3 regions of the Cytobacillus sp. C11.1 genome follow, and region 1 is predicted to be linked to each of the others. Evidence: a T-box and tRNA genes for the amino acid it is inferred to sense, from the RefSeq annotation. Region 1 holds a T-box; the other regions hold tRNA genes.
What was found. The T-box of region 1 lies ahead of ileS (isoleucine--tRNA ligase). A T-box ahead of a tRNA ligase gene usually reads a tRNA of that ligase, here a tRNA-Ile.
Positions count from the first base shown of each region.

Region 2: it encodes a tRNA-Ile, which carries the amino acid that the T-box ahead of ileS (isoleucine--tRNA ligase) is inferred to sense. The anticodon was not compared.
Region 3: it encodes a tRNA-Ile, which carries the amino acid that the T-box ahead of ileS (isoleucine--tRNA ligase) is inferred to sense. The anticodon was not compared.

Region 1 covers NZ_CM176935.1:4,354,979-4,358,212, reverse strand. The annotation lists gene AC3ZVC_RS21475 (YlmH family RNA-binding protein) at 1-728, shown strand, start outside; gene AC3ZVC_RS21470 (DivIVA domain-containing protein) at 866-1,384, shown strand; T-box leader at 1,435-1,696, shown strand; gene ileS (isoleucine--tRNA ligase) at 1,943-3,234, shown strand, end outside.
Region 2 covers NZ_CM176935.1:1,772,958-1,776,191, reverse strand. The annotation lists gene glgB (1,4-alpha-glucan branching enzyme) at 1-1,050, opposite strand, end outside; gene AC3ZVC_RS08855 (hypothetical protein) at 1,275-1,472, shown strand; tRNA gene AC3ZVC_RS08850 (tRNA-Glu) at 1,628-1,699, opposite strand; tRNA gene AC3ZVC_RS08845 (tRNA-Ser) at 1,706-1,796, opposite strand; tRNA gene AC3ZVC_RS08840 (tRNA-Asn) at 1,802-1,876, opposite strand; tRNA gene AC3ZVC_RS08835 (tRNA-Ile) at 1,887-1,963, opposite strand; tRNA gene AC3ZVC_RS08830 (tRNA-Gly) at 1,968-2,041, opposite strand; tRNA gene AC3ZVC_RS08825 (tRNA-Phe) at 2,060-2,132, opposite strand; tRNA gene AC3ZVC_RS08820 (tRNA-Asp) at 2,292-2,368, opposite strand; tRNA gene AC3ZVC_RS08815 (tRNA-Met) at 2,372-2,445, opposite strand; tRNA gene AC3ZVC_RS08810 (tRNA-Ser) at 2,464-2,556, opposite strand; tRNA gene AC3ZVC_RS08805 (tRNA-Ile) at 2,572-2,648, opposite strand; tRNA gene AC3ZVC_RS08800 (tRNA-Met) at 2,666-2,742, opposite strand; tRNA gene AC3ZVC_RS08795 (tRNA-Ala) at 2,766-2,841, opposite strand; tRNA gene AC3ZVC_RS08790 (tRNA-Pro) at 2,855-2,931, opposite strand; tRNA gene AC3ZVC_RS08785 (tRNA-Arg) at 2,937-3,013, opposite strand; tRNA gene AC3ZVC_RS08780 (tRNA-Leu) at 3,030-3,118, opposite strand; tRNA gene AC3ZVC_RS08775 (tRNA-Gly) at 3,126-3,200, opposite strand; tRNA gene AC3ZVC_RS08770 (tRNA-Leu) at 3,210-3,234, opposite strand, start outside.
Region 3 covers NZ_CM176935.1:404,221-407,454, reverse strand. The annotation lists tRNA gene AC3ZVC_RS02095 (tRNA-Gly) at 1-1, shown strand, start outside; tRNA gene AC3ZVC_RS02090 (tRNA-Arg) at 9-85, shown strand; tRNA gene AC3ZVC_RS02085 (tRNA-Pro) at 92-168, shown strand; tRNA gene AC3ZVC_RS02080 (tRNA-Ala) at 192-267, shown strand; tRNA gene AC3ZVC_RS02075 (tRNA-Met) at 285-361, shown strand; tRNA gene AC3ZVC_RS02070 (tRNA-Ser) at 387-479, shown strand; tRNA gene AC3ZVC_RS02065 (tRNA-Met) at 639-712, shown strand; tRNA gene AC3ZVC_RS02060 (tRNA-Asp) at 716-792, shown strand; tRNA gene AC3ZVC_RS02055 (tRNA-Phe) at 962-1,037, shown strand; tRNA gene AC3ZVC_RS02050 (tRNA-Tyr) at 1,063-1,146, shown strand; tRNA gene AC3ZVC_RS02045 (tRNA-Trp) at 1,154-1,227, shown strand; tRNA gene AC3ZVC_RS02040 (tRNA-His) at 1,239-1,314, shown strand; tRNA gene AC3ZVC_RS02035 (tRNA-Gln) at 1,339-1,413, shown strand; tRNA gene AC3ZVC_RS02030 (tRNA-Cys) at 1,421-1,494, shown strand; tRNA gene AC3ZVC_RS02025 (tRNA-Gly) at 1,663-1,736, shown strand; tRNA gene AC3ZVC_RS02020 (tRNA-Ile) at 1,742-1,818, shown strand; gene AC3ZVC_RS02015 (hypothetical protein) at 2,424-2,570, shown strand; gene AC3ZVC_RS02010 (cytochrome c oxidase subunit II) at 2,583-3,047, shown strand; gene AC3ZVC_RS02005 (cbb3-type cytochrome c oxidase subunit I) at 3,125-3,234, shown strand, end outside.

The sequences.
Region 1 (3,234 bases):
ACCAGGTCCTCAATTGGAAGGATCAGGCAGAAAATACATATGCTCCAAAGCTCACCGATTTTCTTGATCCGAGGGAGCAGTATATTCTTAAAAGCATCATAGGACAGCATTCAGGAATACAGTGTGATTTATTTGGAGGTATACCAAATTCGGAGAGGAAAAGGGCTTTTATATTACCGGATTATTACCAAACAGATGAGGAAGATTTTCAAATCTGCTTATTTGAAGTTGACTATCCCAAAAAGTTTGTTACACTCGAGCATCCTCAGGTTTTAGGCAGCCTGATGTCTCTTGGATTAAAGCGGGGAAAATTCGGTGATATTCTATTCGATAACGACAGGATCCAATTTTTTGTATCTGAAGAAGTGGAGGACTATATTCGCCTGCAGCTGGAGACCATCGGCAGAGCCTCCGTTACTCTAAGGAAGCATCCCTTTGCTAAAGCAATCCAGACAAGCGAGGAGTGGCGGGAATACTCGGTCACATCCTCATCCTTAAGGCTTGATACGGTCATTTCAATGGTATACAGTATCTCCAGGCAAAAATCACAGCTTTTTATCCAGCAGGGGCTGGTTAAAGTCAATTGGACATTAATTGAAAACCCCTCCTTTGAATGCAAAGAAGGAGATATGATTTCAGTCAGGGGACAAGGGCGCTCCAAAATCATGGAGATTGAAGGGAAAACCAAGAAGGATAAATGGAGAATTATCGCTGGAAGGCAAAAATAATTTATAATAATGCAGGAATTTGATGCAAGCTGTCGAATAAATAAATCAAAAGATAGCGGAGTCTGTTATAATGAAAGGGAACCAGCAGGCTCAGACAAATTTTTACATAAGAACAACAGATCTGGGAGGTGGCACCTATGCCATTAACACCGTTAGATATTCATAACAAGGAATTCAGTAAAGGGTTCCGCGGATATGATGAAGATGAAGTAAATGAGTTCCTCGACCAAATCATTAAAGATTATGAAATCCTGATCAGGGAAAAAAAGGAACTTGAAGAAAAACTCAATGAAGTTAACGATCGCATTGGCCACTTTACAACAATTGAAGAGACTTTGAATAAATCCATTGTGGTGGCACAGGAAGCTGCAGAAGAAGTCAAGCGCAATGCACATAAGGAGGCAAAGCTGATCATTAAAGAAGCGGAAAAGAATGCTGACCGGATTGTTAATGAGTCATTATCGAAAGCACGAAAAATCGCATTGGATATCGAAGACCTGAAGAAACAATCCAAAGTATTCAGAACCCGTTTCAAAATGCTCGTTGAAGCACAGCTTGATATGCTGAACAACGATGATTGGGATCATTTAATGGAGTATAAGCTTGACTCTACAGACCTAAAATCATTAAAAGAAGAGGAAGAATCACTGGCTTGACGAAAGCTTTAGATATCGCATATACTTTTATAACAAAGTAAATACCATGATTATAAACGATGAGAGGGAAAGTACAGTTTTTTTAGCTTAAGTGCAGAAGTGCATGCGCACTCTGTTAGCGAGCCGGGGATGGTGGAAGCCCGGGGATAAGCAGAAAATTGGAAAATCACCCTTGAGTTCCTTGCCGAACATTCTTTAGAACCAGTAGGCCAAGGCGAATCATTCACGTTAAGAATGCTTTGAGCGGATGGAATGAGTAATTCCGTCTACAAGGGTGGTACCGCGGGAGAATAAAACCTTCTCGTCCCTTTTTGGGATGAGAGGGTTTTTTGTGTTTTATAATGATTTATCTGCTCTAACATTGGCAATCATGGTATTTAATGAGTTTGTCGCAGTCTAATGGGCGGTAGGAATCCCGCTTCAAGACACAGAGAAATCGAAGGGGGATAAGTGGGAGTCCAACTGACCGTAGAGGCCCGATTGGTTCAACTAACAATCAATGGGGATGAAGGAACCCCCCACTGATTGAAGTTTCACTTTATACAGGAGGAAAATGGAATGGATTACAAAGATAGTTTATTAATGCCAAAAACAGAATTCCCGATGCGCGGGAATCTTCCAAAGCGCGAACCTGAGGTCCAGGCTAAATGGGAAGAAATGAATATTTATGAAAAGGTACAGGAACGCACAAAAGGCCGTCCGATGTTTGTGCTGCACGATGGCCCTCCATATGCAAACGGCGATATTCACATCGGCCATGCACTGAACAAAATCCTGAAGGATTTCATTGTCCGTTCCAAGTCTATGACCGGATACAATGCCCCATATGTTCCCGGATGGGATACACATGGTTTGCCGATTGAGCAGGCTTTGACAAATAAAGGGGTAAAAAGAAAAGAAATGAGTGTTGCGGAATTCCGTAAACTTTGCGAAGAGTACGCTTATGAGCAAATTGACAGCCAACGGGGACAATTTAAGCGTCTGGGTGTACGCGGTGATTGGGAGAACCCTTATATCACGTTGAAGCCTGAGTATGAGGCACAGCAAATTAAAGTATTTGGAGAAATGGCTAAAAAGGGCTACATTTACAAGGGTAAAAAGCCTGTTTATTGGTCTCCGTCATCTGAATCTGCATTGGCTGAAGCTGAAATTGAATATAAAGATAAACGTTCACCATCGATTTATGTTGGATTTAAAGTAAAAGATGGAAAGAACGTTTTGGATAACGATACGCAAATCATCATTTGGACAACAACTCCTTGGACGATTCCTGCCAACCTTGGAATTTCTGTTCATCCGGAGCTTAATTATGCTGTTGCTGAAGCAAGTGGCCAAAAATATCTTGTTGCTGAAGATTTATTGTCGTCAGTCGCAAAAGAGTTCGAATGGGAAGACCATAATGTTGTGAAAACAATTAAAGGAAGCGACCTAGAGCATGTAATTGCTGAGCATCCCCTTTATGGGCGTGACTCCCTTGTTATGCTGGGCGAGCATGTAACTACAGATGCAGGTACTGGCTGTGTTCACACAGCTCCTGGCCATGGGGAAGACGATTTCCATGTTGGTATGAAATACGGATTGGACGTATTATGCCCGGTAGATGATAAAGGAAACATGACAAATGAAGCTCCCGGTTTTGAAGGCTTGTTCTATGATGCAGCCAACAAACCAATTACGGAAAAGCTTGAGGAAGTTGGAGCTTTATTAAAGCTAACATTCATTACTCACTCTTATCCGCATGACTGGAGAACAAAAAAGCCGGTTATTTTCCGTGCGACAGCACAATGGTTTGCATCCATTAAGGATTTCCGCAATGAACTTTTAGAAGCTGTTAAGGAAACGAATTGGTA
Region 2 (3,234 bases), 2.4 Mb from region 1:
TAAAAACGAGGGATCATATTGAGAGACAACTTTATTTAAGTTCTGCAGAAAACGGACACCAAATGGATTCTCCTTTTCTCCGTTCCGGTTTGGCCAATAAATGATATTTGCAACCGCATCAACCCGGAAGCCATCAATATGATAGTTTTCCATCCAAAAAACAGCATTGGAGATGAGAAAGCTTTGCACTTCATTTTTGCCAAGATCAAAATTGGCTGTTCCCCAAACACGATTCTCTCTGTCTCCTTCAGTTTCGTACTCATACAAATAGGTTCCGTCAAACTGATAAAGGCCATGGGCATCCTTGCAAAAATGCCCTGGAACCCAGTCCAGTATCACAGCAATCCCATGCTGGTGGCACTGGTCAACAAAATACATAAGTTCATGCGGAGTCCCATATCTGCTTGTTGCCGAATAATAGCCCGTTCCCTGATAGCCCCAGGAGGCGTCGAGCGGATGCTCAATGACAGGAAGCAGTTCAATATGGGTAAAGCCATGCTCCACTGCATAAGGAATCAGTTCATCTGCAAGCTCCTTGTAAGAAAGCAGGCTGCCATCTTCTTTCTTTTTCCAGGACCCCAAATGCACCTCATAAATAACAGCAGGCTCTGAATAAATCTTCTTCTTCTCCTTTTTCTGCATCCATTTGCTATCATTCCATTGATAGCCTTCCAATGAAGACACAATAGAAGCCGTATTGGGTCTGACCTCTGAATGGAAGCTGTACGGATCTGACTTTAGTAAAACCATTCCTTCCTTTGTTTTAATTTCATACTTATACAAGGCACCCTGCATGTCTTCATCCAGCTGAATAAACCAAACACCTTCATTATTCACTCTATGTAAGGTATAGCCTTCTCCATTCCAATCATTGAAATCACCGACTAATCTGACAATTTCAGCATTCGGTGCCCAAACACAAAAACGGGTAAAAACTCTTCCATCTTCCTCAACTACATGCGCACCAAATAACTGATGACTCTCAAAAAATGTTCCTTCATGGAACAAATGCAGCTGATAATCGGTTGGAAACAAAGTATCCACTAGCATCCTTCTCCCCACCCAGTCTCAAATTCTTATGACTTTCCTTTTATATTCGTGCAAGGAAGAAAAAATCCTTGTAAAAGTTTTTTTAATTTTATGACAGTAACATTCAAAATGCGCTAAAAACCGGAACGTTTTTACTTTATTCAGCAGCCTTCGACATAATCTGGAACAAACTTAGACAAAATAACACAAACTATGCAAGCAATAAATGAAGGGAGAATAATATTTTGAGTAATAAAGAAGAAGAATTTTTATTAAACGAGGCAAATAAAGACCAAGTGAAGATTCCACTATTTGAAGCACCTGATGGAAAAATCCTGGCCACAGGAGATATGTTCAGAGGACCATACACAGGGGTTTCTTCGGAAATTGATTTGAATAATCCAGGGAATAAGCTGAGTGAGAAGGAAGAGAAGTTTGATTAGGAGGTAAAGCCCACTTTTAAACAATGGGAGTGTTAACCTTGCTGTTGAGCTCTGCTCCAATACACAGGTGCTAAAATAAGCATAAAGCTTTAACACAGACAAAAGAAAAAGGACAACAAAAAAGCTGCCAACATCATGTTGACAGCTTTTTTGTATGACCCCTACGGGATTCGAACCCGTGTTACCGCCGTGAAAGGGCGGTGTCTTAACCGCTTGACCAAGGGGCCAATATATGGCGGAGAAGGAGGGATTTGAACCCTCGCGCCGGTTGCCCGACCTACACCCTTAGCAGGGGCGCCTCTTCAGCCACTTGAGTACTTCCCCATATATGGCTCCGCAGGTAGGATTCGAACCTACGACCGTTCGGTTAACAGCCGAATGCTCTACCACTGAGCTACTGCGGAACAATCAAAATGGTGGGCCTAAATGGACTCGAACCATCGACCTCACGCTTATCAGGCGTGCGCTCTAACCAGCTGAGCTATAGGCCCATTTTGGAGCGGGTGAAGGGAATCGAACCCTCATCATCAGCTTGGAAGGCTGAGGTTTTACCACTAAACTACACCCGCATTAGGTTGTATAAAAGGTGGCTCAGGACGGAATCGAACCGCCGACACAAGGATTTTCAGTCCTTTGCTCTACCGACTGAGCTACTGAGCCATATAAAATTAGTAATCCTAAAGCTTGAAACATGTGCTCCAAAGCACTGTGTTCTTTGTTGCAGATTTTAAAAGCATGCCATTCAGGGATGTTAATGCTTCGCAGCTGCATTCTTTTAAAATCCTCTACCGACTGAGCTACTGAGCCATATTATAAAAATGGCGGTCCGGACGGGACTCGAACCCGCGACCTCCTGCGTGACAGGCAGGCATTCTAACCAACTGAACTACCGGACCAGATTGCGGGGGCAGGATTTGAACCTGCGACCTTCGGGTTATGAGCCCGACGAGCTACCGGACTGCTCCACCCCGCGGTAATAGTATTAAAATAATGGAGGAGGAAAGGGGATTCGAACCCCTGCGCGGTTTGACCCGCCTGTCGGTTTTCAAGACCGATCCCTTCAGCCGGACTTGGGTATTCCTCCGTATATAAGTGAAAATGGTGGACCTTGTAGGACTCGAACCTACGACCGGACGGTTATGAGCCGTCTGCTCTAACCAGCTGAGCTAAAGGTCCAGCTTCGTTTATAAAAATGGTAGCGGCGGAGGGGATCGAACCCCCGACCTCACGGGTATGAACCGTACGCTCTAGCCAGCTGAGCTACACCGCCAAAATGATATGATATTATATTTATGGTGGAGCCTAGCGGGATCGAACCGCTGACCTCCTGCGTGCAAAGCAGGCGCTCTCCCAGCTGAGCTAAGGCCCCATTTAGTATCTAGTGGTCGGGAAGACAGGATTCGAACCTGCGACCCCTTGGTCCCAAACCAAGTGCTCTACCAAGCTGAGCTACTCCCCGTTTTATGGCGCGCCCGAGAGGAGTCGAACCCCTAACCTTTTGATCCGTAGTCAAACGCTCTATCCAATTGAGCTACGGGCGCGTTTTTAAAATTCAACTGGTGCCGAGGACCGGAATCGAACCGGTACGGTAGTCACCTACCGCAGGATTTTAAGTCCTGTGCGTCTGCCAGTTCCGCCACCCCGGCAATTAAATGGAGCGGAAGACGGGATTCGAACCCGCGACCCCCACCTTGGCAAGGTGATGTTCTACCACTGAACTACTTCCGCAAAAATAAATGGTGCGGGTGAAGGGACTCGAACC
Region 3 (3,234 bases), 1.0 Mb from region 1:
ATTATTTTGCGCCCGTAGCTCAATTGGATAGAGCGTTTGACTACGGATCAAAAGGTTAGGGGTTCGACTCCTCTCGGGCGCGCCATAAAAACGGGGAGTAGCTCAGCTTGGTAGAGCACTTGGTTTGGGACCAAGGGGTCGCAGGTTCGAATCCTGTCTTCCCGACCAGCGACACTTTATTTATAAAACATGGGGCCTTAGCTCAGCTGGGAGAGCGCCTGCTTTGCACGCAGGAGGTCAGCGGTTCGATCCCGCTAGGCTCCACCATAAAATTTAATCATTTTGGCGGTGTAGCTCAGCTGGCTAGAGCGTACGGTTCATACCCGTGAGGTCGGGGGTTCGATCCCCTCCGCCGCTACCATTATGATCTTTGATCTTAATATTTCGGAGGAATACCCAAGTCCGGCTGAAGGGATCGGTCTTGAAAACCGACAGGCGGGTCAAACCGCGCAGGGGTTCGAATCCCCTTTCCTCCTCCATTATTTTAATACTATTATCGCGGGGTGGAGCAACGAGCGTTACTTCACTGAAAAAACTGCGAGTTGTACCGATCGAGCTGCTGCTTGATTAAGCATCCTAAGATCGGGACAGTCCTTATGCTGTATGTGAGCATAGAAAAATCACATAAATACTATTATCGCGGGGTGGAGCAGTCCGGTAGCTCGTCGGGCTCATAACCCGAAGGTCGCAGGTTCAAATCCTGCCCCCGCAATCTGGTCCGGTAGTTCAGTTGGTTAGAATGCCTGCCTGTCACGCAGGAGGTCGCGGGTTCGAGTCCCGTCCGGACCGCCATTTTTAAACTAAATAGATAAATGGCTCAGTAGCTCAGTCGGTAGAGGATTTTAAAAGAATGCAGCTGCGAAGCTTTAGCATCATTGAATGGCATGCTTTTAAAATCTGCAACAAAGAACGCAGAGCTTTGAAGCACAGCTATCTAACTTTAGGGTTATTAATTTAATACGGCTCAGTAGCTCAGTCGGTAGAGCAAAGGACTGAAAATCCTTGTGTCGGCGGTTCGATTCCGTCCTGAGCCACCATATTTCCTAAGTCTTTTCAGACGATGGAGGGGTAGCGAAGTGGCTAAACGCGGCGGACTGTAAATCCGCTCCTTCGGGTTCGGCAGTTCGAATCTGCCCCCCTCCACCATTTATATAGGGGTATAGTTTAATGGTAAAACGAAGGTCTCCAAAACCTTTGATGTGGGTTCGATTCCTACTACCCCTGCCAGTAGGAAGATGGCGGTTGTGGCGAAGTGGTTAACGCATCGGATTGTGGCTCCGACACTCGTGGGTTCGATTCCCATCAATCGCCCCATTTTTCTTTTAAAAGAATCTTTAATGGGCTATAGCCAAGCGGTAAGGCACCGGACTTTGACTCCGTCACTCGCAGGTTCGAATCCTGCTAGCCCAGCCATTTTTAAGGCAGCATAGCCAAGTGGTAAGGCAGAGGTCTGCAAAACCTCCATCCCCGGTTCAAATCCGGGTGTTGCCTCCAAACAATGTAAACGCGGGTGTAGTTTAGTGGTAAAACCTCAGCCACGAGCAACGCTCCCATGAATCAACAGCGAGTTGCCTCGACGCATCAGCTTCCTGAATAAGCTTTTAGAGAAAGAGGCATGCAAGGGCAGGAAATTATATAGTAGTTTTAATATTAATTATAAACGCGGGTGTAGTTTAGTGGTAAAACCTCAGCCTTCCAAGCTGATGATGAGGGTTCGATTCCCTTCACCCGCTCCAAAAATGGGCCTATAGCTCAGCTGGTTAGAGCGCACGCCTGATAAGCGTGAGGTCGGTGGTTCGAGTCCACTTAGGCCCACCATTATACATACCATTTTCAACCTAATCCTATACGGGATTAGGTTTTTTTGTTTACATTGAAAGAAAGATATGGAGAGGAGATCATTTGTTAAGAAAAGCCTGTCTTAGGAAGAGACAGGCTTTTCTATTATCGAATTTCAGCTTTGCCGTCCCAGATAAAAATGGAAGTGAAAAAGTGAAGAAGAACGAATCGAAGTGAATCGTGCCGGTGGAAGTGAAAAAGTGAAGGTGAAGGGAACGAATCGGAGTGAATCGTGCCGGTGGGAACGAAAAAGTGAAGGTGAAGGGAACGAATCGGAGTGAATCGTGCTGGTGGAAGTGAAAAAGTAAAGGTGAAGGGAACGAATCGAAGTGAATCGTGCCGGTGGAAGTGAAAAGCGTGGATAAAGGGAACGAATATGAACGATTTGTGAACAGTGCAAAATTGAAGATATGTATTTAATTAGTTTGAAAACGGCGTAAAGCGTTGATAACTCTGAGGATTTTTAGATAATGGACCTTATTTTTAACGGGAAAGTTGTGAGATAAGTGTGATGCAGTTCACTTTTGTGAAAAACGTTCTCAATTATGATATAAGTAACAAAAACTTAAGGGGGATGATGGAAGGTGGAAACGAAAAAAGTGATCCAGGGGGGCAAGGCAGCAAAGGAACATGGCACGCTGAAGGGGACCATTTTTTCAGTAACCGTTGTGGGGTTAGGGATCTTTGTTACGTATCTAATTGTTTATGGCCTGTATATGGCCAGATTATAGGGGGGATTAAAAATGATGCATCGCTCTGAGAAGATATGGCTTTTCTTAAGTTTTGGGATGATTATCGGATTTATGCTCATTACGGGTTATCAGACATTTGCTTTAGAAATGGGGCCGCCAAGCTATGGGGAACGGATTGATCCGCAAAAAGTGGATGAAACAGCACCGTTTGACCAGCCTGGCATCAAGAAGATTGGCGAGAATGAATATGAAGTTGTCATGACGCTGCAGGTGTTTAGTTTTACACCAAACGAAATCGAAGTGCCTGCCGGATCAACCGTTCATTTTACACTAACTTCTAAAGATGTCGTACACGGGTTCCAGGTTGCAGAAACCAACTTGAATGCCATGGTTGTTCCTGGCTATGTGCAAAAGATTACCCAGAAATTCGACAAGCCAGGTGAATATTTAGTTTTGTGCAACGAATACTGCGGTGCCGGACACCAAATGATGAGCACAACGATTACGGTTAAATAAAGGGGGGAGAAACAGTGGAAACCATTATTAACAAGTCAGGGAATACACAAGTTTTTAGGGAAAAAGCAAATAAAGTCATGGGCATCAGCCTGGAGGATGCGAGATTAACAAAATCATACCTATCTGTAGCCTTCTTAGCCATCCTGCTGGGCGGATTGCTTGGCCTATTGCAAGGTCTGAATCGGGC